Regions from separate parts of the Desulfoconvexum algidum genome, predicted to be linked through region 1. Evidence: predicted binding sites of a transcription regulator. Region 1 holds the regulator's gene; each other region holds the start of a gene.
The links. Region 1 encodes sigma-54, which starts transcription at its own class of promoters, with help from an activator protein. Its sites were predicted from a motif close to TNTGGCACANTTTCTGCTNT; they were not measured.
Positions count from the first base shown of each region.

Region 1 (10,029 bases):
GTCTCCTCCACCGAACCCCAAAGGCTTCCTTGTTCCAGGACCAATAAATCATAAAGGCCTCCCCTTTGACCTCGGTGAGGTCTACAAATCCCCAGAACCTGCTGTCATGGCTGTTATCCCTGTTATCCCCCATGACAAACAGCTTATTATCGGGGATGGTAATTTTCTTTAAATTATCCCGGGTACTGAAATTACCTGGGATGATCCGGTTATCCCTGTGGATGGCATAGGGTTCTTTGGTAATAAGTTTATCATTTATATAGAGCTGTTTGTCGATAATTTCAAGGGTGTCGCCCGCCACAGCCATCACCCGCTTGATAAAATCCTTGGACGGGTCCTCGGGGTATTTAAACACCACAATATCTTCCCGTTCAGGATCCTTGACCGAAACCAGCGTCTTCCCATTGGTAAAGGGTATTTTTACCCCGTAGATAAATTTATTGACCAAAATCTGGTCACCAATCTGCAGGGTTTCCAGCATGGATCCAGACGGGATTTTAAAGGCCTGCACAATAAAGGTCCGGATAAACATGGCAATCACAATGGCAATCACAATGGCTTCTATATTTTCTCGCCAGGCACTCTTTTTTTTAGTTGTCAATTTTTCAGCAGTTGATTTTTTAGTCGTTGATTTTTTAGTTGTCATTTATTTTTCATTTCACTTGAGGATTAACAGAACAGGTGCTGGGGATGGCCTAAAAAGAATTTAGAGCGCTGAATCTGTGTTTTCAGTATCTCTGCAATCTTTCTTGCCTTTACCATACTGGACAGGGGTACTGTGGGAATTTTTTGGCCCTTTAACATAATACTGCCGCTTTTCAGCTCAGCATAACTGACCTGGCCGTAGGATTTTGAAATTGCCTGGGGATAATCATACCCGTAATCCACCACCTGGGTAAAAATTTCATCATCTGAAACCGCTGTGAATTTGAGCATTTCCTCGTTTAAAATAGGAATGGGAATGCCAAGACCAATGGAAAGGGAAACCCCATACCCCCTGATACTCTGACCGACCAACCATTCCGGTGACATTTCCTTTAAATCCCCCATGACAGACAGGGTTCCAGCCGGTGTAACCGGAACACCGTTCAGCCCCCTTTCCACATCCTTTTTATGCTGGGTCCCGGTCCAGGTGACATACCCCTGGGCACCGCCTAAAAAAATCCGGGTGCCAAGACCGATGGTTTTCAAATAGGGATCATTGAACAGAGGGCTCAATTCTCCTGCCGTGGAATAATTGGCATTCCCCATTTTTGATTTCAAGGTTCCCATATAGGTATATTTTATTTTGTTGGACCTATTGATGGCACAATTATAATTCTGGTAGGCATTGCGCGGATTGCACAGCATGGCGTTGGGGAGATCTTTCAACCTTACCATTTTTTCAATTTTCTTGTTGGGATAGCAGTCGGTCCCATAGCTCTCCGCCCGCAGATGCACCTCTTTGCCCGCCACAAGATCCTGGATCACATGCCCCCCCCCATAGTTAAATTCACCGGGATGGTACTTGTTCAAGGGGTCATCGTCACAGGTTTGGGTGGCGCCCAGGTAGCAGTCAACCGCCGCAAGTCCTGAATAGGCCGGTACATTGTTGAACCAGGTCTTGGTGGTTCTGACAAGGGGTTTGAACTGGCCGATATTAATAAATGCCCCGGAAGAGCACATGGGGGCAAAGGTTCCCGTGGTAACGACATCCACTTGTTTTGCCGCTTCAACCACCCCGTGCTTTTTGGCGATATCGATGATCTCTTCCGCCGTAACAACAACCGCCTCGCCCGCTGCAATTTTTTTATTTATCTGCTCATATGTTTTATTTACTTTGTATTCACTCATAATTTGCCTTTACCGATTATTTTAGAATAGATCATTTCACTGATCATTTTACCATTAGTTTAACCGCTTCAATTTTTGAGGTAACATTATTTTTAATCCAGGTAGCATCCCACCATTCAACGGGATTGACAAAGGTATTGTGAACAATCATCGAAAAATGCAAATGGTCTCCTCCGGCAAGGCCGGTGAGCCCAGTCATACCGATGACATCCCCCTTGGACAACGCGTCCCCTTTATTCACCGTGATTTCACTTAAATGGGAGTAGAGACTGGCAAGGCCAAACCCATGGTCAATGATAACGGAATTGCCAAAAATGCCCACGGCCTTGGCCATAATCACCCGGCCCCCATTGGCAGCCCGAATCTTTGCATTGGCAGTGGACGCAAGATCGACTCCCAGATGAACGGCACGGTCGATTTCCTTTCCCTTGTGTTTATAGATTCTATGATCCGCCCAATGAGAACGGGTTGCAGAACCTGCAAGTCTTCCAAACTTTCCTTCCCACAATTGCTCACCCACCGTATCTTTGGGCACATCTAAAATGGTGGTGACATTTTTTTCCCGCAGCGTTCTATTAATGTATAAAAACTTTGCAAGCAACGGATTTTGGCTGTTTGCAAAGGAGTCTTCAATTTCATCCAAATCAAAATCCGGCATTTTAAATTCCAGGAATCTATCGGATATATTCAAGGTATCGGTTTTAAATTTCTTATCCCTTATATAATGATGGAATCCACCTTTGACTGAATTTCCGGCAAGATCCTGGGCAGTAACAAACATCTGGGTCCCCGGGCCCTGGGTGTAATCCAGGGCAAAAAACGCCGCATAAACTGCTTTGTTGTCAAACATGCCCGGGTGACCCGGGAAAAAATTATCCCCCACCATGATACCGCTTTTGACATTTTCCTCAAACAGCTGGTAGATAACCAATCCGCTCCCACCTCTTTCGATATTGTGATTACTGCTCAACACCTTAACCCGGGGAGGCTTTGTGTCAATGATAACTTTTTTTTCCACGTAAAAAACATTCCCCGAATTCCACCCTCTCCATGAATAATCCGCCACCATGATGCGAATAACAGCTTCTCCGTCATTCATTCCATATTTACGGGATTCAACCGGAATGATAAAGGAATCTTTATTCACCCGCTTATCAGAAAAAAGACTTGCAATAGAAGAAGGGCTGTATTCCCGTTCGAGGAGAACTTTCTCATTGTCCTTCTGCAGGATGGAGACCACGATTTTTCTCAAACCTGTGCCTTTATCAGACACCGCAAGGGACATCTCATAGGATTTTTTCAAATATAAGGAAGGCAATGTTGCCTCCACACTGGGACTGGAACCTTCATATTTATAAAAAAGGATCCATGCGAGGGGAATTGCAACTGCCAATAAAACTATTATTAAAACAACTTTCTTCATCAAATATACCTATTTTTTCAAGAGGTTAGGATTCATACAAACAAAACATCATAAAATACCAGCAATGGTCCAACTTATCAAGGGATTTTACATTCTTGACTTTTGGGGTCCCAAAATATAATTTAACCAAATACACTTCAATTTAAGGAATACCCTATGAACAATAACCTAGAGAACAATACCCTGGAAAACAATAAACTGACGCCTAATTTCTTTTTCAATCTAATCGATGATACCTCCCCTGTTTTTTTCCTCATTGCAGGCCCTTGTGTGATTGAAAACTATGAGACCAGTTTTTCCATTGCCCAAAGCCTAAAAGAAACCACGGAAAAACTGGGAATCCCCTTTATATTCAAAGCCTCCTTTGACAAAGCAAACCGAACCGCCCTGGATGCCTTCAGGGGCCCCGGGTTTGAACAAGGATTAGAAATTCTCAACCAAATCAAACACAAGCTTAAGGTTCCGGTTATCTCGGATATCCACCTTCCAGACCAGGCAAAAAAAGCGGCCGAGGTTCTTGATATCATCCAGATCCCAGCCTTCTTGTGCAGACAGACAGATTTGATTCTGGCCGCCTGCGCAACCGGCAAACCTGTGAACATAAAGAAAGGACAGTTTCTCTCCCCCTTTGAGTGCAAAAACATTATTACCAAAGCAACCGCTTTTGGAAACCATGATATCAGTATTACCGAGAGAGGCGCTTGTTTCGGGTATAATAACCTTGTGGTGGATTTCAGATCCATCCACATTCTCAATGATATGGGGGTCCCGGTCATCTTTGACGCCACCCACAGCGTACAATTGCCGGGCGGGGCGTCTAATTCATCTGCAGGAGAGCGCCAATTTGTTCCCACCCTTTCAAAGGCTGCCATTGCAGCGGGTGCCCATGGTCTGTTCATCGAAACCCACCCGGACCCTGACAAAGCATTGTGTGACGGTCCCAATTCCATGCCCCTGGAGGATATGGAACCCCTGCTCAAAACCCTTTTGGCTATCAAAAAGGTCGTTGGATAACACCATGGAAAAACAATCGGGCAAAAAGCAAATAGATCCCAAAAAACCAGATCTTAAATTGGACCAGATTAAATTGGACCAGATTAAATTGCTTCTTCTGGATGTGGATGGGGTTTTGACAGACGGTCAAATCATTTATACCGATTCAGGCGAGCAGATCAAAGGGTTTAGTTCAAAGGACGGCCTTGGACTTCGGCTGCTCATGGATAACGGCATCAAAGTTGGCATTGTCACCGGCCGAAAATCGGCTGCCCTGGCACACCGGCTCCAAAACCTTGGCATTGACCTTGTCTTTGACGGTATACAAGACAAGGCTGCAGCCTTTGATAAGATCATGGAACTCACCGGCATACCCGCCCGGCATATTGCCTTTGTCGGAGATGATCTCATAGATCTTCCGGCAATGATCCGGGCTGGCGTTTCCTTTACGGTACCAGACGCCCCCAAGGAAGTAAAATACCACGCAGACGCGGTCACTTCGGCAAAAGGGGGCCATGGTGCGGTGAGGGAAATTTGCGAAATCATTCTCAAGGCCCAGGGGGTATGGGGGAAAATTTTGAACCGCTACCTGTCATGAGCATTTCCAATAAAAAAAAAGTCCTTTATCCATTGATTGGAGCGCTCGTCTGCAGTCTCATAGGAGTTGGAATTTATTTTTATATTAGCGCAACTTTGAACACCCCCCTTACCATACGAGATATCGACATGGACTCCGGGGCGGCTCTAAAACTAAATTTGCTGGAACAGGTTTCCAAAAAAAATGGTATCACCGAGTGGAAATTAAAGGCCTCTTCTGCCACTTTGTTAAAGGAAGAAAACCGAGCGATTCTAAAAGATGTCGATGTTATTTTCTATACCCGGGAAAATACAAAAATATACCTGACATCAGACGAGGGTATCCTCAATACCCAAACCCATGATATGAGTTTTTTGAAAAATGTTATTGTCCGCCATGAAACTTATACCCTCAGAACTGATCAGTTGCATTATGATAAGAAACCACATATAATACGTTCCGATGTGCACGTCACCCTTGAGGACAGGGAATCGATAATTGAGGCGGATTCCATGGTGACCCAATTGAATCAAAACAAAACCATTTTAAAAGGACATGTCAAAGGAAAATTCAGTGAAAAGTTTAACATCCCCTAACCCTGCTCTTGCCTTTTTTGTCCTGCTGGTTTGTGCTCTGTTTTTTTCCAGTGCGCCAATCGGTTTTGCCCAGACGAACACCAAGACCGCTAGCCCCTCCATTAAAAAGAAAATAACAGCCGATAAGAAAATAGCACCAGATAAAAAAACAACACCTGACAAAAAAGTAAACAAAGATAAGATAGCGGCGGACAAACCGCTCCATGTAACCTCGGATAAAATGATTGCCCACAAGGATACCTCCATGGTGGAATTTATTGGCAATGTCAAGGCCACCCGGGACGACGCCGTTATTTTTGCCGATTCCATAAAAATATTTATTCATACCGCTGAGACAAAAAAAGAAGGGCAGACGGATTTAAAACAAATCATTGCCACGGGAAATGTGGAATATACCGCAGGGGAAAGAAAGGCTTTTGCAGATAAAGCAGTATATACCACCCAGGACGAAATCCTTATTTTGACCGGAAAAACTGCCCGGTTGATTACCGGGACGAGCCATGTTACCGGAAAAAAAATTACCCTCTTTAGAAACGAAGACAGGGCCATTGTCGAAAGTGACGGGAAAACCCGGGTCCAGGCTGTTTTTAATCCAGAAGACCAGAAACCAACAGGCCAGAAACCAACAGGCCAGAAAAAGGGCACACCGCAATAAATGGCAGAACTGGTACTTGAAAATTTAGTAAAAATCTACAACGGCAAAACCGTGGTGAATAAAATCAACCTCACCGTGAGCCAGGGAACGGTTACAGGGCTACTGGGTCCCAATGGTGCCGGAAAAACCACTACGTTTTACATGGCCGTGGGAATGATACGCCCGAACAAGGGCATCGTCTATCTGGACCAGGAGGATATCACGGCACATCCCATGTATATTCGGGCCAGAAAAGGAATTGGATACCTGCCCCAGGAAGCGTCTATTTTCAAGAAATTAACAGTGACAGAAAATATAACTGCCATACTCGAGGTGTTGCCCAAAAATGGGATCGATATTCGAGGAAAAGCCGCCGGCCTCATGGCGGAATTGGGGATTGACGGGCTCGCCCATCAAAAAGCAGCCTCTTTGTCCGGGGGAGAAAGGCGGCGCTTAGAAATCGCCAGGGTTCTGGCCACAGATCCCAAGTTCATTCTTCTGGATGAACCCTTTGCCGGAATCGACCCTTTGGCTGTGATTGATATTCAACAAATCATTTCCCAGTTGACCCACAAGGGAATTGGTGTTTTAATTTCCGATCACAATGTCAGGGAAACCCTGGGCGTCTGTGACCATGCATATATTATGAGTCAGGGGAAAGTGATTGAATCAGGACCGCCTGAACGAATCATTTCAAGTGAAATAGCCAAAAAAATCTATCTGGGAGATAATTTTAAACTTTAATATGGAACTTGGACTACAACAAAACCTCTCGTTGACCCAGCAGCTGGTGATGACCCCCCAGCTCCAGCAGGCCATAAAACTACTTCAATTGTCAAGGCTGGAACTGGCGGATACCATTGCCCAGGAAATGGAACAGAACCCGGCCCTTGAAGAAGAACTTAATGAAGACAGATCCGACAAAGATATCACTGCCCAGGAAAGTGAAACAATTGCGCCGGAAAAAGAATCTCCTGTCAAGGAAGTTACCATAGAAGAAAAGGTCCCGTCTGATATGGACTGGGATAATTACATTGATGAGTATAATTCCACTGGTCGAGTATACACAGAATCTGAAAATACCGAAGCCCCTAATTTTGAAGCCTTTACCCCGGACAGAAAAACCCTTGAGGATCATCTCAAATGGCAGTTGATGCTCTCAGAACTTGATGATGCTGAAGAACGTCTGGGCCATGTTATCATTGGAAACCTGAACAGGGACGGGTATCTTTGCTCCAGCGTCGAAGAAATAGCAATCGGTTCGCAAGTTGAAATAGAAACCGTTGAAAAGGTTCTAGGGGTACTCCAATCCTTTGATCCCCCGGGAATATGTGCAAGGAATCTATGTGAGACCCTGTTGATCCAGGTTAAAATGCTTGGGATTGAAAATCATATCATTACCGAAATCATCACCCATCACCTGAAAAATCTTGAAAACCGAAACTCTAAAAAAATAGCAAAGGCCCTTCGGATTTCCGTTGATGATGTTCGTGCCGCCGTCAAAATCATCCAATACCTGGAGCCCAAACCCGGACGAGAATTCACCACGGATGAACCCACCTATATCATACCCGATATCTATGTCTACAAAGAGGAGGATGGGTTTAAAATAGTGATGAATGACGACGGGCTGCCCAAACTGAGGATTAGTCGGTTCTATCGAAGCGCCATTGCAGACGGCAGGAAAATTTCCAAGGAAACCAAGACCTATCTGAACGAAAAAATGCAATCGGCCTCCTGGCTGATCAAAAGCATACACCAGCGCCAGAAAACCATCTACCTTGTCATGGAAAGCATCATTAAATTTCAGCGCGAGTTTTTTGAAAAAGGGATTGCCTACCTGCGACCCCTTATTTTAAAAGATATTGCAGAAGATATTGAAATGCATGAATCCACCATAAGCCGGGTAACCACCAACAAGTATGCCTATACCCCCCAGGGACTCTTTGAGTTAAAATATTTCTTTAACAGCTCAATTGGAAGGACAGGCGGGCTGTCCATGGCCTCTGCCAGCGTTAAAGATAAAATCCGACTGCTCATTGAAAATGAAGATCCCAATGCACCCCTCAGTGATGACAGGATTGCCGCCATTCTTCAACGCTCAGACATTGAAATTGCCAGAAGAACCGTTGCAAAATACAGGAAGGTGCTTAATATTCTGCCATCCAATAAACGAAAACAACTTTAAGGAGATTTTTTATGCAAACAAGCGTGACGTTTAAAAAAATGGACTCCTCTGATTCCCTGAAAGCCTATGCCCAGAAAAAACTAGATAAATTTGATAGAATGCTGGACAACCCAGGTGAAGTTCATTTGGTATTATCCGTCCAAAAAATCAGACATATTGCAGAACTGACCCTCACCTGTGATCGAATCAATATCCATGCCACAGAAGAATCCGAAAACATGTATTCAACGATTGACACCCTCATGGACAAGGTAAGAGGACAGATTAAAAAGCACAAAGAAAAAATAAAACGCCATATGTCGGGAAACAAACAAAGCCTTAAAAATGATACCCTTGAATTTAACGCAACCCAAACGCCTATTAAGCCAGATCAAATGACAGAGGAGATCATCATTGAACCCATTGACAACAAGCCAATGGATGTGGACGATGCCGTGAGTGAACTTAATTCCTCAAACCAATCTTTTTTTGTTTTCAATAATGCCAGGACCGAACAATTGAATGTTCTGTACAAACATCAAAATGGAAAACTGGGTCTCATTCAACCCAGGGGATAAATAATTAAATGAAAATCAGTGAGATTCTTAACAAAGATTCCATTATTGCCGATCTTGCATCAACCAACAAAAACGGGGTTATCAAAGAACTGGCCCGGTCCGTATCAAAGGCCACCGATGCTTCCCCCGACGACATTGCTGCCGTGTTGATGGAACGGGAAATGCTTGGCAGTACAGGGATTGGCGGCGGCATTGCCATACCCCACGGAAAACTCAATTCTGTAAAATCTGTCACAATCGGGTTTGGCCTGAGCCGGCAAGGCGTTGAATACGATGCCCTTGACAATCGACTGGTCCATATATTTTTTTTGCTGCTCACACCGGAAAACAGCACCGGCGGTCACTTAAAAGTGCTGGCCCAGATATCCAAGCTCCTGAAAAAGACCCAATTCAAAGAAGGACTGCAGGCTGCCACCTCTGTGGATGAGATCCATGACATTATCATGGAGGAAAATGAAGAGTTTTAAATGGAACACCAACGCGTCTATATCATAACCGGCCTTTCCGGGTCCGGAAAAAGTACGGCGATTCAAGCATTTGAAGATGCCTCCTTTTACTGCGTTGACAACATGCCCATGGAATTGATCCCCAAATTCCTTGAGCTTCCCTTTAAGGAAACACCCAAGGTAAAAGGGACGGCTTTTGTAATGGATATGCGGTCAAAAAACTTTATCCAAAACTATGGATCCGGAATTTCTGCCATTGAGGACCTGGGATTCTCTCCTGAGATTATTTTTCTTGATACCGATGTTGACACCCTGTTAAAACGATATAGTCAAACCCGAAGACACCATCCTGTTGGCCATGAAAAAAGCCTGATGGACAGCATACGCTCAGAAAAAAAGAGTATGCAGTCCATCAAACAAGTGGCCCATCACATTATTGATACCACCACCTATAACGTTCACCAGTTAAAGTCGGTTATTTTGGATCTGATCCATGACGGGAAAAAGAGCATCAGTCTGATGAAGCTCAATATCCTTTCCTTTGGCTTTAAATACGGCATCCCCAATGATGCCGACCTGGTCATGGACTTAAGATTTCTGGCCAACCCCTATTTTGTACCGGAATTAAAGGCTCTGGACGGAGAATCTGCAGCTGTGAAAGGTTTTATCATGGCAAATCCAGAAACCAAAATTTTTCTGGATAAATACATCGGTCTTCTTGACTATTTAATCCCCTTGTATAAAAGGGAAAACAAAGCCTATTTAACCATTGCCGTCGGATG
Region 1 is NZ_AP042394.1:3,550,197-3,560,225, forward strand. It holds gene lepB (signal peptidase I) at 1-646, opposite strand, end outside; gene ACZ45G_RS16260 (homocysteine biosynthesis protein) at 670-1,833, opposite strand; gene ACZ45G_RS16265 (M23 family metallopeptidase) at 1,877-3,151, opposite strand; gene kdsA (3-deoxy-8-phosphooctulonate synthase) at 3,413-4,270, shown strand; gene ACZ45G_RS16275 (KdsC family phosphatase) at 4,275-4,847, shown strand; gene lptC (LPS export ABC transporter periplasmic protein LptC) at 4,814-5,422, shown strand; gene lptA (lipopolysaccharide transport periplasmic protein LptA) at 5,400-6,077, shown strand; gene lptB (LPS export ABC transporter ATP-binding protein) at 6,078-6,800, shown strand; gene rpoN (RNA polymerase factor sigma-54) at 6,802-8,244, shown strand; gene hpf (ribosome hibernation-promoting factor, HPF/YfiA family) at 8,256-8,801, shown strand; gene ACZ45G_RS16305 (PTS sugar transporter subunit IIA) at 8,810-9,268, shown strand; gene rapZ (RNase adapter RapZ) at 9,269-10,029, shown strand, end outside.

Region 2 (10,029 bases), 820 kb from region 1:
ATATGACAACATATGCATTGCCTGAACTAATAGGTGAAACTATTTTTACTGATAACAACGGAACTAAGCTATCATGGACAGTCAAGGGTTCTGCTTATCTAATCGGCTTTGAAGATATTGTTGGTGGAGGTGACGGGGATTACAATGACACAATGTTTCTTGTTTCTAAGATTGCTCCCGTACCCGAACCTACCACAATGATTCTCTTTGGCATCGGCCTTTTAGGTCTTGCAGGAATTAACAGAAAGAAACATGCATAAAATTAGCACAAAGGGAAAACCATTTTTACAGGATAACGATGGTAGGCGTTTAGGAACCAATCGGCGGATATTTTCATACTCTGATTATTCCCCAGAACGAAGATCCGGTGAAGACAGAAGATCCGGTTTTGATAGACGCCTTAAATTAAGATAGTTAGTATTTCAAAAAATATGGGCAGGGTCATTCATTTGGCTCTGCTTTTTTTGTTTCTACTTTCCATTTTCTCTAATTATAAATTACATTATATGAACTAAATCCTGCGTCAGAAGCCATTTCTCCACTATAAATTATATAATATAAAAAATTGAACCGAGTCAGGAGTAGACTTCTGGCTTTGGTCCGAACCCGGATCATATTGCATGACAGCTGTTAATGCTTCCCCATATTTGGCAGCGGAATAATGCTGATATGGTTTTGGCAGGTGAAGTGGTATTATCTTTTTGTTTGCCGGATATTTGCCCTTGCTCAGCTCCTACTTCCAAGTTTACCCAGGATAACCTACGACTTTTACCACAGCAGGGGCATATAGATCTTCTATTCCATGAGTCTACTCTGGATTCAGGTGGTAAAAGGGAAACAAGCGTCTGAAATGGCCCTTGGATAGGGTTTGATTTTTCCGGGAAGGGCAGGGTGGACTGATGCCGTTGAGATTTGGGGGTGACATTGCCCAAGCAAGTCCACAAACTCTGGATCTTAATCTTGGTTCAATCTCTATCATCCCCATTAATCTCATCCCGTAATACCCCAGCACATTTAAAAGTCACAACCCGTCTTTTTTCCAGCATCATAGGTTCTCCCTTTGCAGGGTTCCTCCCCTTACGCGGTGCTTTCTCATTGACCTGGAACTTGCCAAAGCCTGATATCATAAGATCTTCTTCAGATGCCAGGGTTTCTTTGATGATTTCAAGAAGATGTTCGACTGTGTCTTTTGCTTCTGAGGTAGACAGCTCAAGTTCTTCGTATATTTTTTCAATGATGGTTGTTTTGGTACAGGTCAATTTGGGTGACATTCCTATTTTGGTTGAAATTGTACAATTTTAAAGGGGGTATCTATTATTTTAACGGGGTGTTGTCAAGGCATTGGTTGAAGCATATAAGATTGACCCTTGACTGGGGCTTGATTTTTCTGGGTAAAGCAGTATAAAAGGGTAGGGTGTATGGATTTAACCCATTGGGATTAGCATCCCCTTGACCCATACACTTTCGATTGCATGGCAATTGAACGAATACAAAATTTGCTTTAATAACAGCAACCTGGATGGAGCTTGGGTCATATACAGTCGATCCCCCTCAGCTCCACCAACATCCAATCAAGTCGCTGTTAACGCAGGGGCTTTTTTTGTTTCTAAGGCCTAAATTTTCATTCTTTCGTCTATTACACAACTTTGTTACACAACTTTGTGCAGATGGAGGATAAAATGAACATCACTTTTTCACCCACCTATCTTATCAGAAACCCATATTCTTATTGTTTCAGAATAACAGTTCCCAAAGACCTTTTAACCACCATATCCAGAAAAGAGTTGAGATATTCTTTAAAAACAGGCAATCTTTCCAAGGCCAAAGCCATGGCCAGACTGCTTGCTGGACAAATCCAGCTATTATTTAGAAAAATAAGGAGGGGTATGAATCTAACCAATGACCAGATTCTTCAGATAATCAAAACTTACAGGGACAAGCTTTTTCAGGAGTATGATCAGCCTGTAATATCCAATCAGTTTATTGATGAACGGGATTACCATCAGTATGAAACGGACGAGGATGCCGTCAGGGGAACCTTGACTGTACTTGACTGGAAGAAGGCAGAGTATAATGCAAAGGTACACTCAGGGGATTATTCTGATATTGAACCCATAGCAGCCCAACTGTTAGCGGACGAGGGTATTGCTGACGCAGATATAGATAAAGGATCACCTGTGTATGGGGAACTCTGTTCCGGCCTTTTAAGGGCAGAAATAAAGGGCTTTGAATACCAACAGGAGAAATTGTCTGGTAAATATTCGGATGATCTGGAAAAAGTACTGGAAAACAACTTACCTTCCCCTGACTTGCCCCAAAATCCCAAACAGGAACCTGTAAAAACCCCTAAAACCATCAGCCAGATCATGTCTGGCTTCTTTGAAAAAGGGGAACAAGAAAAAAAGTGGACTGAGAAGACCAGAGGGGAAGTCGAATCCAGTATGAATCTACTGGTGGAATTTTTTGGAGATGTTCGCATAAATTCCATGAACAGGACCATGATGGTGGAATATCAAAAAGCTCTATGGGGATTGCCCCCCAATATGACCCAAATCATACAATATAAAAACAAAACCATCCATGAAGTTCTGGCAATGAAGCCAGAGGAAACAATAAAAGCCCACACCTACAATAAATATATGGGCAGGGCTATTACACTCTTTGATTTTGCGGTTAATAACGAAGAGATGGACAAGAACCCTGCCATTGGCCTGAAAATGAAGATTAACAAAAGGAATGCTGATGCCAGGGAGATCTTTGATAAGGCAGATCTGGTAAATATTTTTAACTCTGACCAGTACAAGCAGGATACTTTTAAACAGCCATATCAATTCTGGACTCCCATAATGGCCCTGTTCACAGGTGCCAGGCTGAATGAGATAGCACAGCTTTATTTATCAGATTTCCAACAATATGAAGGTGTCTGGTGTATTAATATCAACGAAGATTCTGAAGATAAACGGCTTAAAAACCTTGCCAGTCACAGACTGATTCCCTTGCACCCATTCCTGTTAGAAGATTTGGGGATTATTAAAAGGGTAGGGCAGTTAATACAGAAAGGGGATGAAAGATTCTTCATGGAATTGCCTCCTGGCAGGGATGGTTACGGGAAAAATGTCAGCAGGTGGTTCAATGAACGATACAAACAATCTGTTGGGATTGCCAAAGAATCTGGCAAAGTCTTCCATAGTTTTCGCCATAGTTTTGCCACAAACCTGGCACATAATGATATCAATGATCACAGTCTAAAAGCCCTAATGGGACATTCTGAGGGATCTGTTACCTTTGATACTTATGCAAAAAGGGGTTTCCCCACCAAGCTATACAAGGATCTTGTGGGTCATCTGGATTATGGGATCAACCTGGAACACCTGAAACGCAGCAAATATGTTATCAAATAGTTAACTTGGCAAAATAAAAAAGAAAGCGGTGGAAACATCACCCTTTCTGCGTCATAATACTTTCACAGGTGCAGGCTTTCTCTTCTGATACAGGAATCCCAACAAGTCTGACCGTATTGGGCGCATCCTCTTCAACTTTTTCCTCCAGGGCAATATTCTTTTCGGTTGCTATTAAACGCCCGGATTCAACTTCATACTGTTTTTTAAAACTAGCATAGATAATCTCTACCAGTTTATCCGTTGGAAGTTCATGGAGTTTTGATGTTTCTGGTTTCTTCAGTAGTTCTGCTTCCATGGCATCAAATGCATCAGCATATTTTTTTCTGAACAGGGTTGCCTTCTCTCCAGTGAAAGAACCAACCAACTGGGTATGACCAGAATCCCACAATACAGTAAGGAGCTTTGTTCAAGAGGTATCCAGATGCCATCATCATGACCGAGAAGAAATCAGGGACTACTCGAAAAGGACGTGAACAGCGGGAACATGGATTCTATAACGTATAATATGAGGATTCACATTTTTATATCAATTTTACACATCTATAGAACTTATATTGTTAGATCGGGTTCAAGATTTTAATCACCCTTGACGAGATAGGCGAATATTTTCTGTCAAAGCAAAGAGTTTATACCCACTAAACCTTCTATCATGCCCAGACCTTCTTTCAGGGGAATACGTTTGATATGATAACATCCGTCTGTCATATGTTGAGTGTCTCTTGTCTTTGTTTAATAATAATATGTTCTTCTTCATGTGCATTAAACTCCTGGAGTTGTTTTCTACCGATTCCTGCAAGGGCCAAAAGGCCAACGCCAAGAATAAGCATAGTAGTTGGTTCTGATAGGTTGTGTATATGGACATGAACCCAGCTCAGGACAGGGGGTAAAAGTAGACCAAAGGATAATACAGCGACAACAACAACTTTTTTCATTTTTCTTTCTCCGAATCAGTATGGTTCAGTCCATAAGCACACAACAGTAACTGATATAGCAAAAAGAGTGCCACAAGTAACATTCCATTAACGAAGGGCTTCTTGGTCCTTTTCAGTCTATTCTTGATAATTATTTTGGTAAAAAAAGTGCGTATTTATGTAAAAAAGGTTATAATTATTGTGTTTTTAATACATACTCTGTCTGGTCTTGAGCAGAAATATAGATTTTCTTTATTGACTTAAAGCCCTGCTTGGATTTGGTATCATAGGCCTTTCAAGCTTTATGTTGCAGATACAACCACTAATCTGAATACATGGCAGCAGCTGGATCATCGGAAAAATATCGAGTATACCCATCCAGTCACATGTGCCAGCAGGAAAACGGTCCTCCTTTGTAAAAAGCCCAACCGTCTACCCATGATCATTAAAACTTTTCGCTCAGGGAGGGCATTTTGGACTGGGATTCCAATATAGACAGGGCAGGGATCATTACCATTTTCAACTGGTGTCATATGATCCCCAAGAGGATAAGAACTATTAGAATTATGTTCAGTCCTAAAGATAGACACAACATTATCTTATATATTTTTATTTTTCCCTCTTTTTCCCTTTCGGTCTTCTCAAAGGCTTGAGTGATCGTATTAATTCCCATTGCTTACACCTCCTGTCGCAGTTTGCACCCACCAGAGATTACACTTCGGGTTGTAAGACCTTCTACTCTTTCATGATTGACCAGAGATATCGGTTTTTACTCTGTAGATCATACGAACTCCAATCCGAGGATCTCACCCAGCTTTCCCGACGCTCCCCTGAAATCCGTCTTTCAAATTTTCGCCTTTCTGAAGTAACCTGATCAATGTTCAGTTTTCTACGATTAATATTGCTTCTGGAGTCAATACCAGACCTTGGTATGCTCATATGGACCTCCGCCTTAATTGCATTTAAAAATAAAAAATATGTGCAATTTTTATTAGGACCGAAAAATAAGTTACAAAACAATAAGCAGTAAGAATGAGGCTGATCTACGATTTTTTTTATAAAGATATCTGCACATCTAAGCATTGTCAATCAGGGAAACCCTTAGTTTTGATTAAACTTGCCTGTTATTTTCAGAGTCTACCCAGGGCAGCTTCGCTGCCAATCGAATGATCATTGCCCCAACCAAACCCCACAATCAGTCCATCATAATTATTATAAAAAATATATGGGGAAACCTGTGTGTTACCCCCTATATGAACTCGGATGTACCACTGCCTGGCGGCACCTGCACCCCCATGCTTCAACGCCCCCCCATACCCTAAAAAGTTGGAACATTGTCTTTGTAATGGGCATTAGGATGCAGCTTGATCATTTTAAAGCCCTCTGTATAAAGAAAAGTATCTTCCAAGTTCAGGAAAGAATCATATGCTTCAACTTTGGGTGCATCCACTTCAATCTTTTCAGCCTGTCTTCCAGCTAACAGCAATGCCTGTGATAGAGTTTGGGGGATTTCCCAGGTATTTTCTTTAGGTTTATTCAGTTCCTCTTCCATGGCAAAGAATGCGTTATTGAATTTGGCCTTGAAGACTGTTGCTTTCTCCCCGGTAAAACTCATGACCAATTGGGAATATGCTTTGCGATCCATCTGGTACATGGGGCGATCCACATTGTTTCCACCAAGATAAGAGACCAGCGCAAAATTGCACCCGTCTATTTCGTTCGCTTTCAAGACAGGAATAATGGTACGAATGGACCTCATCACATCTTTATGTTCTTTCCCAAAACTTTCTGCAACTTTTAAGCTGGTGGTGGTTGGTACATTATCGCCATTTAAGATGACCAGATCTTTGATATCCATAGTTTGCCAAGTGCCTGTGTTATTTATCACAAGGTTGTGGAGCTTGCTGATGGTGTGTTTTGCTGAGTAGACCGACTAAATAAGCGGGAAATGCTGCTGTGTTTTTTATATATTAAAGAGTTGAATCCCGGGAAGTGGGTTTTGATTCGGTGCCTGGCTCATATGGATTAATCTGAATTTAGAGAGGAATAGGCCGATAAAAGCGAAAAAGGCAGGGCCAAATGAATGACCCTGCCTCTAAAGCTGATTCTATAAAAACTTTTTATTATTATTTTCTTCTGCTGACTCCTGCAAGACCTAAAAGGCCAATGCCAAAGAGGAACATTGTTGCTGGCTCGGGTACTGGATTTCCTGTGACAAGAATGTCATAACCAGTGCCGCCACCATGGTCTTCTCTTAAAACTTGTAGATAATGAGTTCCAGCAGATAAAGAACCAATATCAAGACTGTATTCCCATTGATAAGAAGAACCGCTATTCATCCAACCATTTTGGTAAACTCCATCGAGCCAGACGAAAATACCATTATCTACTCCAAATAATGCAGACACATTATCGTATCCACCGCTAAATTCATAAACAATAGCTGTTTCATCATTCACTTGCCAATCTCCAGGAATGATCTGATTACTCCAGTTAGTGTCAGTACTTAAACTTCCAGGATCTGTTAACCAGGCTCCTAAAGATGAGCTTGCCGCAGATAAGTCTGGAAGGGGTATGTTAATAGAAGTTGGGTCGCCTGCAGTAGCAAATGAACCGTCGAGAGTCCTTCCTAAAGAAAAATTATAGTATCCCAAATCACCATTTTGAATAATAGTTGATGCATTGACACTTGCGCACAATAATAAAAAAGAACAAATAATCATGAATAGTTGTTTCACAGGTAGTATCTCCTTAAATTTATTTTAACTTTGTAACCAGGCTTTCTCCCCTTGAGACCCTTTGGCTCTGTCTTACTATGTTTATGCAATATATATTCCTACAATATAATCAAAATCATAATATTTTTAAGGCATTGATTTAATTTATATAAATTTCGGATAAATAAGTTCCAGATTAATAGAAAAATACAAATTCATTAAAAATGGGGTATAAATGTGATAAGATATGTAAAAAATGTAATAAGATTGTGGTATTTTACACTGTTGTTTTCATAAACCTTTTCAAACTTCTGAAAGTTTTAGCCTTTGATGTGAAATTCATCTGGTACAAGGCATTTTTAAATAAATCGGTTCCCCGATAAATAATTGGAGATAGAGCAGAAGCACAAAACCAGTCAACTCGGGTATTACAATATTTATTGATGCTCCATCACAGGAAAAACAGTTTACCCAGAAACATCCAGTATTTATTCTGGTCACAATCATAAAAAAATTGCCCAGATGGTTGCGTCCAATTTCTCATAATACCGGGTGTACTGTATTCTCTATAAGACTGGTAGCTATAATAAATATTTTGGTAAAGGACAAAGTAAAAGTATTGATCTGGCAGGCTTATGCGGGGGATCATGGGTGTTACATATGATTTCCCTCAATAAAAAAGGCAGAATCATTTCTGACCCTGCCTTTTCAATAATGTGCTATTGCTTGATGCTATTGTTTTTTTCTGGATACTCCGGCGAGGCCCAAGAGGCCGATACCAAAAAGAATCATTGTGGCTGGTTCGGGTACTGGCGCCATTCCATTTTCATAATCTAAAGTAAAGACAGAATTTTTTAAATTTAAAGCACCCTCAAAATCCCCAGTGGCTGTAATCGTTACTGAAAGATCCTCCCCTGTAGCCCATGTACTAAAAGCAGTTTCAATTCCAAAAGTACTTATTGAGGGTGTATCCCAGCTTATGGTTTCCCAGTTCCACACCCAAAAAGATCCATGGGTTTCTATATAGGAACCGTGACTTCCACCTGGGGTTAAGGTGCCGATAACAGTGCCTTCTATGGCAACAGAATCATTATTTCCCTTTATCCAATAACCGCTTACCGTCAACTCTGCAGAGTTGACGATGTCCCACGGGACCTCAAAATCACTCGGTGTGCTATGGTTATAGGTTAGTGAAGAAGGATGCGCAATACCTGCAATTATACCTTCTGCCAATGTTACATTTAAAATTTTTGTCTCTGTAAATGTTAACGCACTTGCAGTACCTGCAACCGTAAATACTAATAATACCCCTGCTAAAAAACTAAACAGCTTTTTCATATAAGTCCTTTTGTATTAGTCAATGGCAACCAGGCTGTCTCACCGTGAGACCCTTTGGCTTTCCGTCACTGGTTCACACCAATTTTGGCTTTTCATCAATTCGAGCTGGTAATTAGCAAGAATCAAGCCAGTATTGATCATAGACTGATACAAAATGTTAACCCCATGTTATTTAAATTAAATTATCTACATTACTTAATATCACTTGTTAAATGAATTGAATTCACGCAAAGATTGGGGAATTAATGTACTAAAATTTATGTATTTTATGTAATACAATTTCGATACTTTTTTCCCCACATTTCCCTTATATTGAAGCCGATCCCAGCAATTGTCTATTCCCCAAGAATTGCTAAAAAAAATATACTGACTATGGCCACAGTATACCCGGATAAACTCCCCTATAGGAATTCCATCAAAGTTTCTGCCTACGGTATTATCTATAACACAGATGGGCGGTCTACCCAGAAGCATGGTTGGGGTGGGTCGCATGGCCCCCCCAGTCACCTATAAAATTGACATCCAGTCACCAGTCTACCCAAGAATAATCCACAAAGCCCTTGCATTTGCCCATGCTCCGATAACCCTGGTTGTCATGAAAGTAGAAGCTGAACGAGTTCACCAGGGGATTAGTATACCCAACAGGACAATGATCCTTATCCATAAACACTGGGAATATTGTTTGGATATCAAAATTAACAGCTCTAAACAGTGCTTGTGCCTTATTGTAATTTCATTTGACAGGAAAGGGATACTACTACCCCATAGGGAAACATCTAAGCGGGATAAAATAGGCAGGAAGACTATTGTGATTGTGTTGAATCTGGCCTAAGGCACTTTCATTTATCCAGGTTCCTTGTCTGCTTCTGGAAATGATGGGGGATAATGCAGAGGTATTCATACAGAGGGGCAGTCAGGATTTATAAAGTTTGCCCTGCTGCCTATCCTAATTATCTTCAAAATATTGATTAATAAGCTCATGATGTGAAACTTCTTGGCCTTGATTGATAGCTTTTTTCTTTTTTGTCCTGGAGTTGGACTGATCATAACCGATAGCAGAAAGGATCTGTGCCATCTGCAAGCTATCAAGTTTAACCTCTCTTTGAACATTTGCAGGTGCATTGGAATTAATCAATGCTTGTAAATCAGATTTGTTTATTGTGGTAGGGGTATTCAATTGAGCGAAGGTTAGAACTGCACTGACGATTATTGCCGCAACAGATATCCCGATTGCCCACATTGAATTTTTATTAGCTGACCTTGCTGCTGTTCTGCTTTCCTGGAGTTCTCGGTATTCTATAAGCCTAAAATAGTATTCATTTTTGAGCACATAGGTCGTTTTCGATTTTGCTCCATGAGCATAATTGCTTTGTTGAAAGCACTCTAAAAATAAGTTTTTAAATGCAAACCTTTTTATCTGCTGGTCTACGTCTTCCACATCAGGGTCTAAATAGCCATCAAGCTCAAGATAACCATGTTCAGAACCCCAAACATAGAGTTCTTCTACCGTTAAGCCTTCTATTCCTTTTTGTGCCCCATACTTTAGTACTTCAATAAAGATAGAATCTTCCATGCAGCACCTGTCCTTAAAAAATTAAGTTTTTTTCCATATCTTTTTTTATTTTAATTCGGCACATCGTCAAGTACCTTACAGGGTTTACT
Region 2 is NZ_AP042394.1:2,725,936-2,735,964, reverse strand. It holds gene ACZ45G_RS12580 (DUF4114 domain-containing protein) at 1-260, shown strand, start outside; gene ACZ45G_RS12575 (integration host factor subunit alpha) at 966-1,259, opposite strand; gene ACZ45G_RS12570 (DUF6538 domain-containing protein) at 1,680-3,401, shown strand; gene ACZ45G_RS12565 (hypothetical protein) at 3,439-3,765, opposite strand; gene ACZ45G_RS12560 (PEP-CTERM sorting domain-containing protein) at 4,103-4,333, opposite strand; gene ACZ45G_RS12555 (Rha family transcriptional regulator) at 5,631-6,170, opposite strand; gene ACZ45G_RS12550 (PEP-CTERM sorting domain-containing protein) at 6,439-7,050, opposite strand; gene ACZ45G_RS12545 (PEP-CTERM sorting domain-containing protein) at 7,762-8,367, opposite strand; cyclic di-GMP riboswitch class I at 8,389-8,466, opposite strand; gene ACZ45G_RS12540 (hypothetical protein) at 8,858-9,199, shown strand; gene ACZ45G_RS12535 (hypothetical protein) at 9,314-9,940, opposite strand.
Region 2: ACZ45G_RS12560 (PEP-CTERM sorting domain-containing protein) is a predicted target of sigma-54. The motif match lies at 4,389-4,408, and genes of this name have one in related genera.

Region 3 (10,029 bases), 1.1 Mb from region 1:
AAGCCGTGATATAATTTAAAATGATTACATGGAATAGTTCGATTTTAAATCGTTCAAGGCTTCTGAAAATCATTAAGATGGATGTCGAACTCAAGATACAGAACAACAGGTGAACCATAATTTTTTAAAAGCCTTTTTAAAGAGTAAATGATGAAATTATCATATCCATTTTTTTGGGCAGGTTATCACAAATAATTGTTCGCATGGTATATATTCTGGATCACATTTAAACATTGATCCTCCCCATATAATTTGGACACCCAGTTAAGCCACTTTTTATATCATATGGAAATATTTCCCCAGTTAAGTATTAGTATCCAAAGGTGGACTATTCAGCCGCCGAAATTGTTATGGATACCAAAATAATACATCACCGGAAACCTGGATTAAAGTTGGTGCCAATCATGCAAGTAAGTATAACTGTTAGACTTGCCTAAAAGCGGTTATTAAAAAAAAAATCATGTGGGCTGAAATCGACCATCCAACCCTGCATTACCTGGTAGGGTAATTCTGAATACTTTCCTTTTAGAGAGATGTGTAAACCAAAGAGTTTGAAACATCGTTGATTCTTTGCCCGGCTATTTTTAACGCAGCCGTAATGGCATATCTTGACACAGGGGGATAGATAGTTTTTAGGATAAGGCTTTCCCATTCTCCGATTAGCTTTCATTATTTGCACAGGAGGGCCAGATTGTGACCTTCCCTTGGAATAATCATGCCATTAATGGTTCCGGAGCATGGCCCAAAGTTGGGCTGTGCCGTGTGGCTCTGGTCAATTGTTAATCTTTGTTTACCTGTTTCATTTTTAATTCATTTGAATTTCAGTTCTCCTTTTGATAAGTTGGGTTAGAAAACTGATCTACCTTCTCTATTCTTCTACTGAACAGAAATTACTCAGAACCTTGTCGTAACTGATTTATTACCTTTGAACCACGGGAGTAATAAAATGGAATGCGCAAAGTGTGAGTTTATAAATCCGGACGAAACAAAATTCTGCGTAGAATGCGTTGGCATACTGGAGAAAAAATGTCCCGGATGTGGCCATCTAAACCAGCTCCAGTTTAAATTCTGCGGAGAATGTGGACATTCCTTTGAAGGAAACGATCCTCCTATAGACCTTTCTGAGCCCCAGTCCTATTCTACTGATGAAGCAGAGATCGCATTGTCTATGAGACCTTTCCCGGAGGCTGTTTCAACTATAGCAGAAAGAATGAACCGGGATGAAAATGATCTTGGAGATACCCTGTATCAGATGTCAAAAAAGGGACTGATCCTTCGTTTTAAAGAATCGGAAGAGATTGCTTATTATTTTTTAGCCCCCTGGATGGTTGGTATCTGGGAGTTTCAAGTCAACCGGTTAACGCCAGATAATATAAAATTGTATGAAAAGTATTATCAAGAAGGCATGGTGCCGATGAACAAAAAAGCACGAGAGGTTCTTTATGAAAACTGACACCATTAAAATAGACGTGGATAAAAACATTGTGGTGCAAAAGGCCAACCAGGAAGGTTTTGTCATAAATACCGCCAAGGCCGATGATATCCATCAAAAGCTGCAGCAACTGGACGACCGGCATATTGCCGTATTGCTCCAGGTGATTAATGAACAGGGCGACAATCTGTCCGATATTTTCAAAACATTGCTCAATGGTGTGGCATCCCAGAAAAACGTGGTCCATGGAAATATTGAGGCAAAAAGTGTGAAAATGGGCGATGAAATTCACTATCATTTTTACCCGAAAGAAAAAACGCATCTCCCCAAAAAACTCACCTTAAGTATTCCAACGCTTTCACCGGGGGTAATGGTTGGTAGAACAAAAGACATGGATGAACTGCGGGACCTTCTGGTCAACAACCGGCAGGCCCTGGTCCTCAACGGTTTGGGCGGGATAGGAAAAACCACTCTTGCCCAGGGTTATGCTGATAAGTATTGGGAAGAATATAACCATATTGCCTGGGTTACCCAGATTCCGGACAACTCTTTTCTACTGAACTTTATCAATGTCGATGGTTTGCGGAAAAATCTTGGTATTCGTCACGAATTCACTGACCCTTTGGATATATTCAATGAGATGGTGCGAAAATTAAATGCCCTAGAGCGCTTTCCCAACCTGTTGATACTGGACAATGTAAACGATAGCATTGAAAAATATAGAGATAGGTTACCCAGCGCACCGGAATGGCACCTCTTGCTGACCTCAAGGCTTGAACTCTCAGGCTTTTCCCTGAAACGGCTGGATTTTTTAAACCCGGATGATGCCTTTCTGCTGTTTAAAAAACATTACCCCCTTACCGAACTGAACGATACACAGATACAATCCCTGGTAAAAAGTCTTGACTACCATACCTTGTGTATTGAAATACTGGCCAAAATGGCTGTACATCAACGGTATGATTTTGAAATACTGGAAAACGCCCTTAATGCCAATGCGGCGGCAAACGTAAAAATCAATCGCCCTGGAAGCGCTAAAATCGAAAGGATCACCTCTTTTTTAACCACTGTTTTTTCATTGAGCCAACTCAATAAAGATGAAATATGGCTGATGCAGCAGATCGCCTGCCTGCCTTCCGAATATCATTCTTATAACCTGCTGCTCCAGCTTATCGAACCTGAGACAGGCAATAGAAAGGAAATTTTTGCCCAAACCCTGAATGAATTGTGCCAAAAAGGCTGGCTCCTTAAAAATGAAGCCATTGACAGCGTCAAAATGCACCTTGTGATTGTAGAGGTTATAAAGGAGGAACAACCGCCAAACCTTTCCCTAATTAAAACTCTCATGGAAAACATCATCACACGGTTGGATATTGACCAGACCAAGGATAATCCAATAGATAAGTTTCCTTGGATACCCTTTGGAAGATCCGTTTTATCGGCTATAGAAAAACAAACATCCCTTTCCCGGGAAGAAGAAAATAAGGCCGCTGAACTTCAAAATAATCTGGCACTGGTGCTTCAAAACCTTGGGGAGTATGAAGAGGCCAAAACCCTCCTGGAAAAGGCCGTGAAGTCTTCTGAGAAGAACTTTGGCAAAGACCACCCTTCAACGGCAATCAGCTATTCAAATCTGGCACTGGTGCTTCAAGACCTTGGGGAGTATGAAGAGGCCAAACCCCTCCTGGAAAAGGCCGTGGAATCTGATGAGAAGAACTTTGGCAAAGATCACCCTTCAACGGCAAATAGCTATTCAAATCTGGCAACCGTGCTTCAAGACCTTGGGGAGTATGAAGAGGCCAAAACCCTCCTGGAAAAGGCCGTGGAATCTGATGAGAAGAACTTTGGCAAAGACCACCCTTCAACGGCAAGGAGCTATTCAAATCTGGCAACCGTGCTTCAAAACCTTGGGGAGTATGAAGAGGCCAAAACCCTCCTGGAAAAGGCCATGAAATCTGATGAGAAGAACTTTGGCAAAGACCACCCTTCAACGGCAATCAGCTATTCAAACCTGGCACTGGTGCTTCAAGACCTTGGGGAGTATGAAGAGGCCAAAACCCTCCTGGAAAAGGCCGTGAAGTCTTCTGAGAAGAACTTTGGCAAAGACCACCCTTCAACGGCAAGGAGCTATTCAAATCTGGCACTGGTGCTTCAAGGCCTTGGGGAGTATGAAGAGGCCAAAACCCTCCTGGAAAAGGCCGTAAAGTCTTCTGAGAAGAACTTTGGCAAAGACCACCCTTCAACGGCAATCAGCTATTCAAATCTGGCACTGGTGCTTCAAGACCTTGGGGAGTATGAAGAGGCCAAAACCCTCCTGGAAAAGGCCGTGAAATCTGATAAGAAAAACTTTGGCAAAGACCACCCTTCAACGGCAAGGAGCTATTCAAATCTGGCACTGGTGCTTAAAGACCTTGGGGAGTATGAAGAGGCCAAAACCCTCCTGGAAAAGGCCGTGGAATCTGATGAGAAGAACTTTGGCAAAGACCACCCTTCAACGGCAAGGAGCTATTCAAATCTGGCACTGGTGCTTCAAGGCCTTGGGGAGTATGAAGAGGCCAAAACCCTCCTGGAAAAGGCCATGAAATCTGATGAGAAGAACTTTGGCAAAGACCACCCTTCAACGGCAATCAGCTATTCAAATCTGGCACTGGTGCTTCAAGACCTTGGGGAGTATGAAGGGGCCAAAACCCTCCTGGAAAAGGCCGTGGAATCTGATGAGAAGAACTTTGGCAAAGATCACCCTTCAACGGCAAATAGCTATTCAAATCTGGCAACCGTGCTTCAAGACCTTGGGGAGTATGAAGAGGCATTGAAACTCTCCGGTAAGGCCGTGGCTGTTTTTGAAAACATCCTGCCACCCGGTCATCCAAATATTTCAAAGGTTAAAAATAATTATAATTATATCAAACAACAAATGGGGTAATCATGGAACCGATCAGTACATTTTTAACAGTAGCCTTGGGTTATATAATAAAGGGAGCCGCCCAGAGCAGCGCTGCAAAATCTGCAAAAGAGGAACTGTTAGGCAGTTTCTGGCAATGGATTCGCCCCCGCTTTATAAAGGATGTCCCCGATATTGAAACAAATCCTGATACTGCAGGGACTCAAGGTGGTATCGAAGAAAAACTGATGGGTTTAATTCAGGATGAAAACTTTTTCAATGAACTTGTGAACCGGGTAAATGAACTGCAGCAGGAGGGTATCCGGGAGAAAAATATTGTCTTTAAAGACATTAAACGGGTCAGGAAAATTAGAATCGGAGACAGGGAATATCATCCAAATAAGCCCTTTGACCGTATGAACATTGTTGAGGGAAACATCGAGGATGCAGATGAATTTATCCTTGGCGACGGGCATTAGAACAGACTGCAAAAAAAACAGGGCCATTTTTGACCCTGTTTCAAACCTGATGATAGACTGAGATGTCAGGCTGATCTGTTGCTATTTTTTCTGCTGATACCTGCAACCCCCTGGATACCAAGGCCAAGGAGGAGCACAGTCGCCGGTTCTGGAACAGGCTCACCAATTGCTGCCGCAGCTTCTCTAAAAATGATGTCGTGCCCAACTGCCGACGGGTGAAAAAAATCCTCTTCCCAAAACAGATCGATCCACTCTTGTGTTTCCACTTGATATAGATTAATAAGTGAAAAAACATCCATCTCAAAGAGGTTGATATCATCGTGGTTTTCACCAAACGCTGCAAGGATAGCAGCAAGTTCATCATTAAACACATTTGTCCATGCAGAAGCTGACGTTGAATCCAGCAGTGGGTTGAAAAAAAACGGGAGCCAGTCCAATATTCGGCAAATTTGGAACAAGAAAGTCCCGGGCACTGACTGAGAACAAAGACTCTAGGGCGATACCGATATTTGCCGCTGCGGTAGTTGTGCCATGTGATTGTTCTCATAATTAAGATTATAATATTTTATATCAAATAATCAAATAAAAAAGTTATAATACTGCATGAAAAATGGATCTATATAATTATATATCATATTGAAAAACAATTGGAGTGGAGTTAAGATTAAGTATCCAAAAGTGGAGTATCCAATCGCCAAAATTGTCATGGATACCAAAAGAATACATGACCGGTTCTCTGAATCAAAATTGATGCCTATCATGCAATCAACTTCATCTCCAATAAAATTTACAGCAAGCTTTTTTAATTTGACTTCAGGCTATCCCATATAATTTAATTTTAAATCTGAGGATGAAAGATTTGCCCATACCAGATATGGTATTCTGGAAATATCTAAAAAGCCCGGACTGGTGAAAGAAACGCTCGGTAAATAGGGGGATTTGACTCCTGACAGCTAATACCATATATACTCGGTAATATTTTTTTTGCCATGGATAGCTTTTTCCTGTATTCTAAATTGAATCTTGCTACCCCTCTTTTTTTAAATTATCTTCAAGTACCATTAAAATCTTCAATATTGAGAAAGAGATAATGAGGTTATGTATTTTTAATATGGAAGATTAATAAATACGAAAAGGAGAAGTAATCCGGAAAAACATATGAAATTAAAAAAAGAAATTCAGACATGTTCTCGATTGATATTGCTTATGTTTTGCTTTCTCTTTTCTCTGGGTATGTTTGCAGGATTGCCAAGTGTGTCTGGGAAGGAAGCGACACATCAAATTAATTTGACCGATAATGAGAAAGCATGGCTTAAAGAACACCCAATCATAAAACTCGCACCAGATCCCGAGTTCAAACCTATTGAGTTCTTTGATCAGAAAGGTTTTTACACAGGTATTGCGGCTGATTTTGCTCAACTCCTTGAACAAAAACTCGGCATAAAGTTTGAGGTCATCCGATGCGCAAACTGGGATGATGTCACCCAACGAATTAAAAACCGTGAGGTCGATGTTTTAAATGCAGTGGTCAAAACACCTCAACGTGAAGTATATCTAATATTTCCTACACCGTACTTGAAAATCCCTTCTGTTATCATTACAAGAAACAATGTAAATGCCCACCTCTCATTAGATATGCTCGAAGGTATGAAAGTTGTCATGGTCTCAGGTTATGGCTATGTTGACCTAATCCGTATCAAATATCCCAAATTGAATATAGAGTTAGTACCGGAGCTAAAAACGGCTTTACGAAAAGTCTCTTTTGGTATGGTTGATGCCTTTGTTGGCGATCTGGCAACAACGAGCTTCTATATTGAATCAGAAGGGATCACAAATTTAAAACTTGCCGGAGAAACAGATCCACCCAATATCTCTGGATTTGCTGTTCGTTCTGACTGGCCTGAATTAAGCAATATTTTGGAAAAGGGAATGGCCCTAATTACCGAGGATGAGAAAAAATCCATTTTTAAAAAATGGATTCATCTGACGGTAGAACCCGGAATGGCCATGCAAGAGATTAAAAGATATTCACTCATAATTGCATGTATAATTTTAATTCTAATTATATGCTTTTTGCTTTGGAATCGACAATTGAAGCGTGTGGTAAATCTTAGAACTGAAGATCTCAGAAAAGAGATTGAAGAACGTAGGCGTACAGAAAAAGCTCTGGGGCAAAGTGAATCCTACCTTCGGACATTGATCCATACGATCCCGGAACTGGTCTGGTTAAAAGATAAGGATGGAATTTATCTTTTTTGTAATTCCAGATTCGAAAGGTTCTTTGGCGCCAAAGAAGAAAAAATAATCGGAAAGACAGATTATGATTTTGTTGACAAATCGTTGGCTGATTTGTTCCGGGAGAATGATAAACTGGCAATGTTCAAAGACGGCTCCAGCATTAATGAAGAGGAAGTCACTTATGCCGATGATGGACATCATGAAATTCTTGAAACTATAAAGACACCAATGTATGACAGCGATGGCCAGCTTTTTGGCGTGTTGGGCATTGCTCGAGATATTACGGAGCGTATGCAAGCAGAGAAAGAAAGAAAAAAATTAGAAGGGCAGCTCCGCCAATCTCACAAGATGGAAGCAATTGGTACGCTTGCTGGGGGTATTGCCCATGATTTTAACAATATTTTATCCTCTGTGTTGGGATTTACAGAACTCGCAAAATTGGGTGTCAGCGGCAACAAAGATGTAATAAAGCATCTCGACCATGTACTGACTGCTGGTATAAGAGCCAGGGATTTGGTCAAGCATATATTAACATTCAGCCGCAGGGCAGACGTGCAAAAAGGCCTGGTAGAGATCACACCCTTGATTAAAGAGTGTTTAAAATTTTTAAAGGCTTCGGTTCCGAGTAATGTAGAAATCAAACAATCGTTTGATGCGGAAGACAGCGTTATACTGGCAGATCCGACTCAGATTCATCAGGTTCTCATGAATTTCTTTACTAATTCAGCTTATGCAATGAAAAATAAAGGTGGTGTGCTTGATATTCGACTAAAATCGATTGAGATCCAGGTTAGTGAAATCTTTCAAATAAACGAATTAAAACCGGGCCGGTATATTCAATTGACGATCACAGACACCGGCTGCGGTATCCCAAAAATGGCTATTAAAAGAATTTTTGAACCCTTTTTCACTACCAAAGAACGTGGTGAGGGAACTGGCATGGGCTTGTCGATAGCTTATGGAATTATCAAGGATATGAATGGCGCTATTACAGTTCATAGTGAACCCGGTCTGGGAACAACCTTTCAGGTGATAATTCCAGAACATATGGGTGAGCCTGTCACAGGTAAAGTTACTGTTGACAAACCTCTCGCAACAGGAGAAGGCAGAATCCTTTTAGTAGATGATGAAGCATCAATTGTTGACTGGATATCCCAGATACTTTTAAAACTCGGATATAAAGTCACTGGATTGAGAAGTAGTCTGGAGACATTTAAATTATTTAAACAAAATCCTAATGATTTTGATCTGGTGTTAACAGATATGACAATGCCCCACATGAACGGTATTGAATTATCAAGGCAGATTATAGCACTAAGGCCGGATATCCCGATCATTCTCTGTACGGGTTTCAGTGAAGGGTTAACATCCCAAATTCTTAAAAATAATGGTATTGTTGATATGATCATGAAACCTATGATCGCCAGCGAGCTCGCCCAGACCGTTAGCAGGGCTTTAGACAAGGGACTGAAACACGACTATGCAAGAAAGCAATCTTAGATGATAGATTATCAGGCCCTGACTAAAGGGTATATTGTAAGCTGAAACCTTCGTGTGATTCTCCCCCTCCCCCAAAAAAAATACAAGGTTAAGCCGTTTTTGAGTGAGTTTTTGTGATAGTAGAAAAGTGATAATAGTGTATAATGGCTCAGGATGAATCCCTATTTATGGGCGTTCAGTGGTATTTTAAAGACTCAGTCCAGACAAAATTTGGGAACCCCAATATGTGGTATATGACACTTTTTCAATTTTGAATTTTTGATTCAATTATATAAGCCACGAGAATCATCGCCGGGCATTTTCTCATATTACACTTACTAATATATAGATCACATTTTGGCAGATTCTTGGAAAATAATTTCCGGGGCCTGAACCAAAATCCGCTTACTCTCCAATTAAGTTTACAGAAGAGTTTGTCTCTTTGAGTCTGCTTCTTTCCCATATAATTGAATAGCGCTTTACACAAAGTTGAAACGCTGATACTGATTTATAGATTACAAGTCTTTAATCGTCGCATGTTGGATACCCGTCAACGTCAGGAGATGATTTAAACAAGGAGGACATCGTATAATGAAACATGCAAGAATGGTGATTGTTGTGGTGCTGTTTCTGTGGTGCGGCATGTCTGATGCTCAGGAGATTATAGTGGTGACAGAGATTTGGGAACCCTATAATTTTGTCAAAGATGGCAATGTAATCGGTATTTCGACGGAAATTGTCGAGCATACCCTTCAACAGGCGGGAATGACTATCAAGGATGGAAAAATAGGGGTTTATCCATGGGCGAGAGCGTATGCGATGGCATTAGAAGATGAGAATGTGTTAATCTATACGATCTTGCGCACCGAGGATCGGGAGAAACTGTTCAAATGGGTTGGCATGTTACTTCCGTCAGAGAAATTTTATTTCTATAAACATCGCACCCGGTCGGATGTCGTCGTCAAGACGCTTGATGATGCCAAACAGTATCAAATAGGGGTCTTGAGAGACAGCATTCATGGACAATTTCTCACCGCTAACGGCTTTCCCAAGGAATCGTTGGATGGTGTCTCCGATCAGGTGCTTAACTTGAGGAAACTGCTTTATGATCGCATTGATCTGATTCTTGATGTTGAGGCCACGCTCAAAATTCGGACACAGGAACAAAATTTGCCATTGCCAGAATTCGAACAAGTGCTGTTTTTGTTCGAGCATGGCTATTACATGGCCTTTAGTCAGAAGACTTCCGATACCATTGTTGAACGAGCGCAGTCAGCATTTCAGGAAGTTCAGACGAGTGGCATCATCCAGGAGATTCTGGAAAAATACAAATAACAGATGGGTGTGAAGAGAGAAAAAGCGGCTAACAATGAAGGGCTCAAGTGGATGTGATCTTGGCAAAACCTTCGTTAATCAACTACTGGTGCATCGGCTGGCAAAACTGATGTTACTCTATATAAACCGAAACCAAGAGCTTATGATATCGCACATTCCAATTAATATATCAACTTCATTTCAAG
Region 3 is NZ_AP042394.1:2,447,698-2,457,726, reverse strand. It holds gene ACZ45G_RS11205 (hypothetical protein) at 1-118, opposite strand, end outside; gene ACZ45G_RS11200 (zinc ribbon domain-containing protein) at 947-1,453, shown strand; gene ACZ45G_RS11195 (tetratricopeptide repeat protein) at 1,443-4,355, shown strand; gene ACZ45G_RS11190 (hypothetical protein) at 4,358-4,792, shown strand; gene ACZ45G_RS11185 (PEP-CTERM sorting domain-containing protein) at 4,858-5,163, opposite strand; gene ACZ45G_RS11180 (ATP-binding protein) at 5,951-8,530, shown strand; gene ACZ45G_RS11175 (substrate-binding periplasmic protein) at 9,101-9,844, shown strand.
Region 3: ACZ45G_RS11185 (PEP-CTERM sorting domain-containing protein) is a predicted target of sigma-54. The motif match lies at 5,307-5,326, and genes of this name have one in related genera.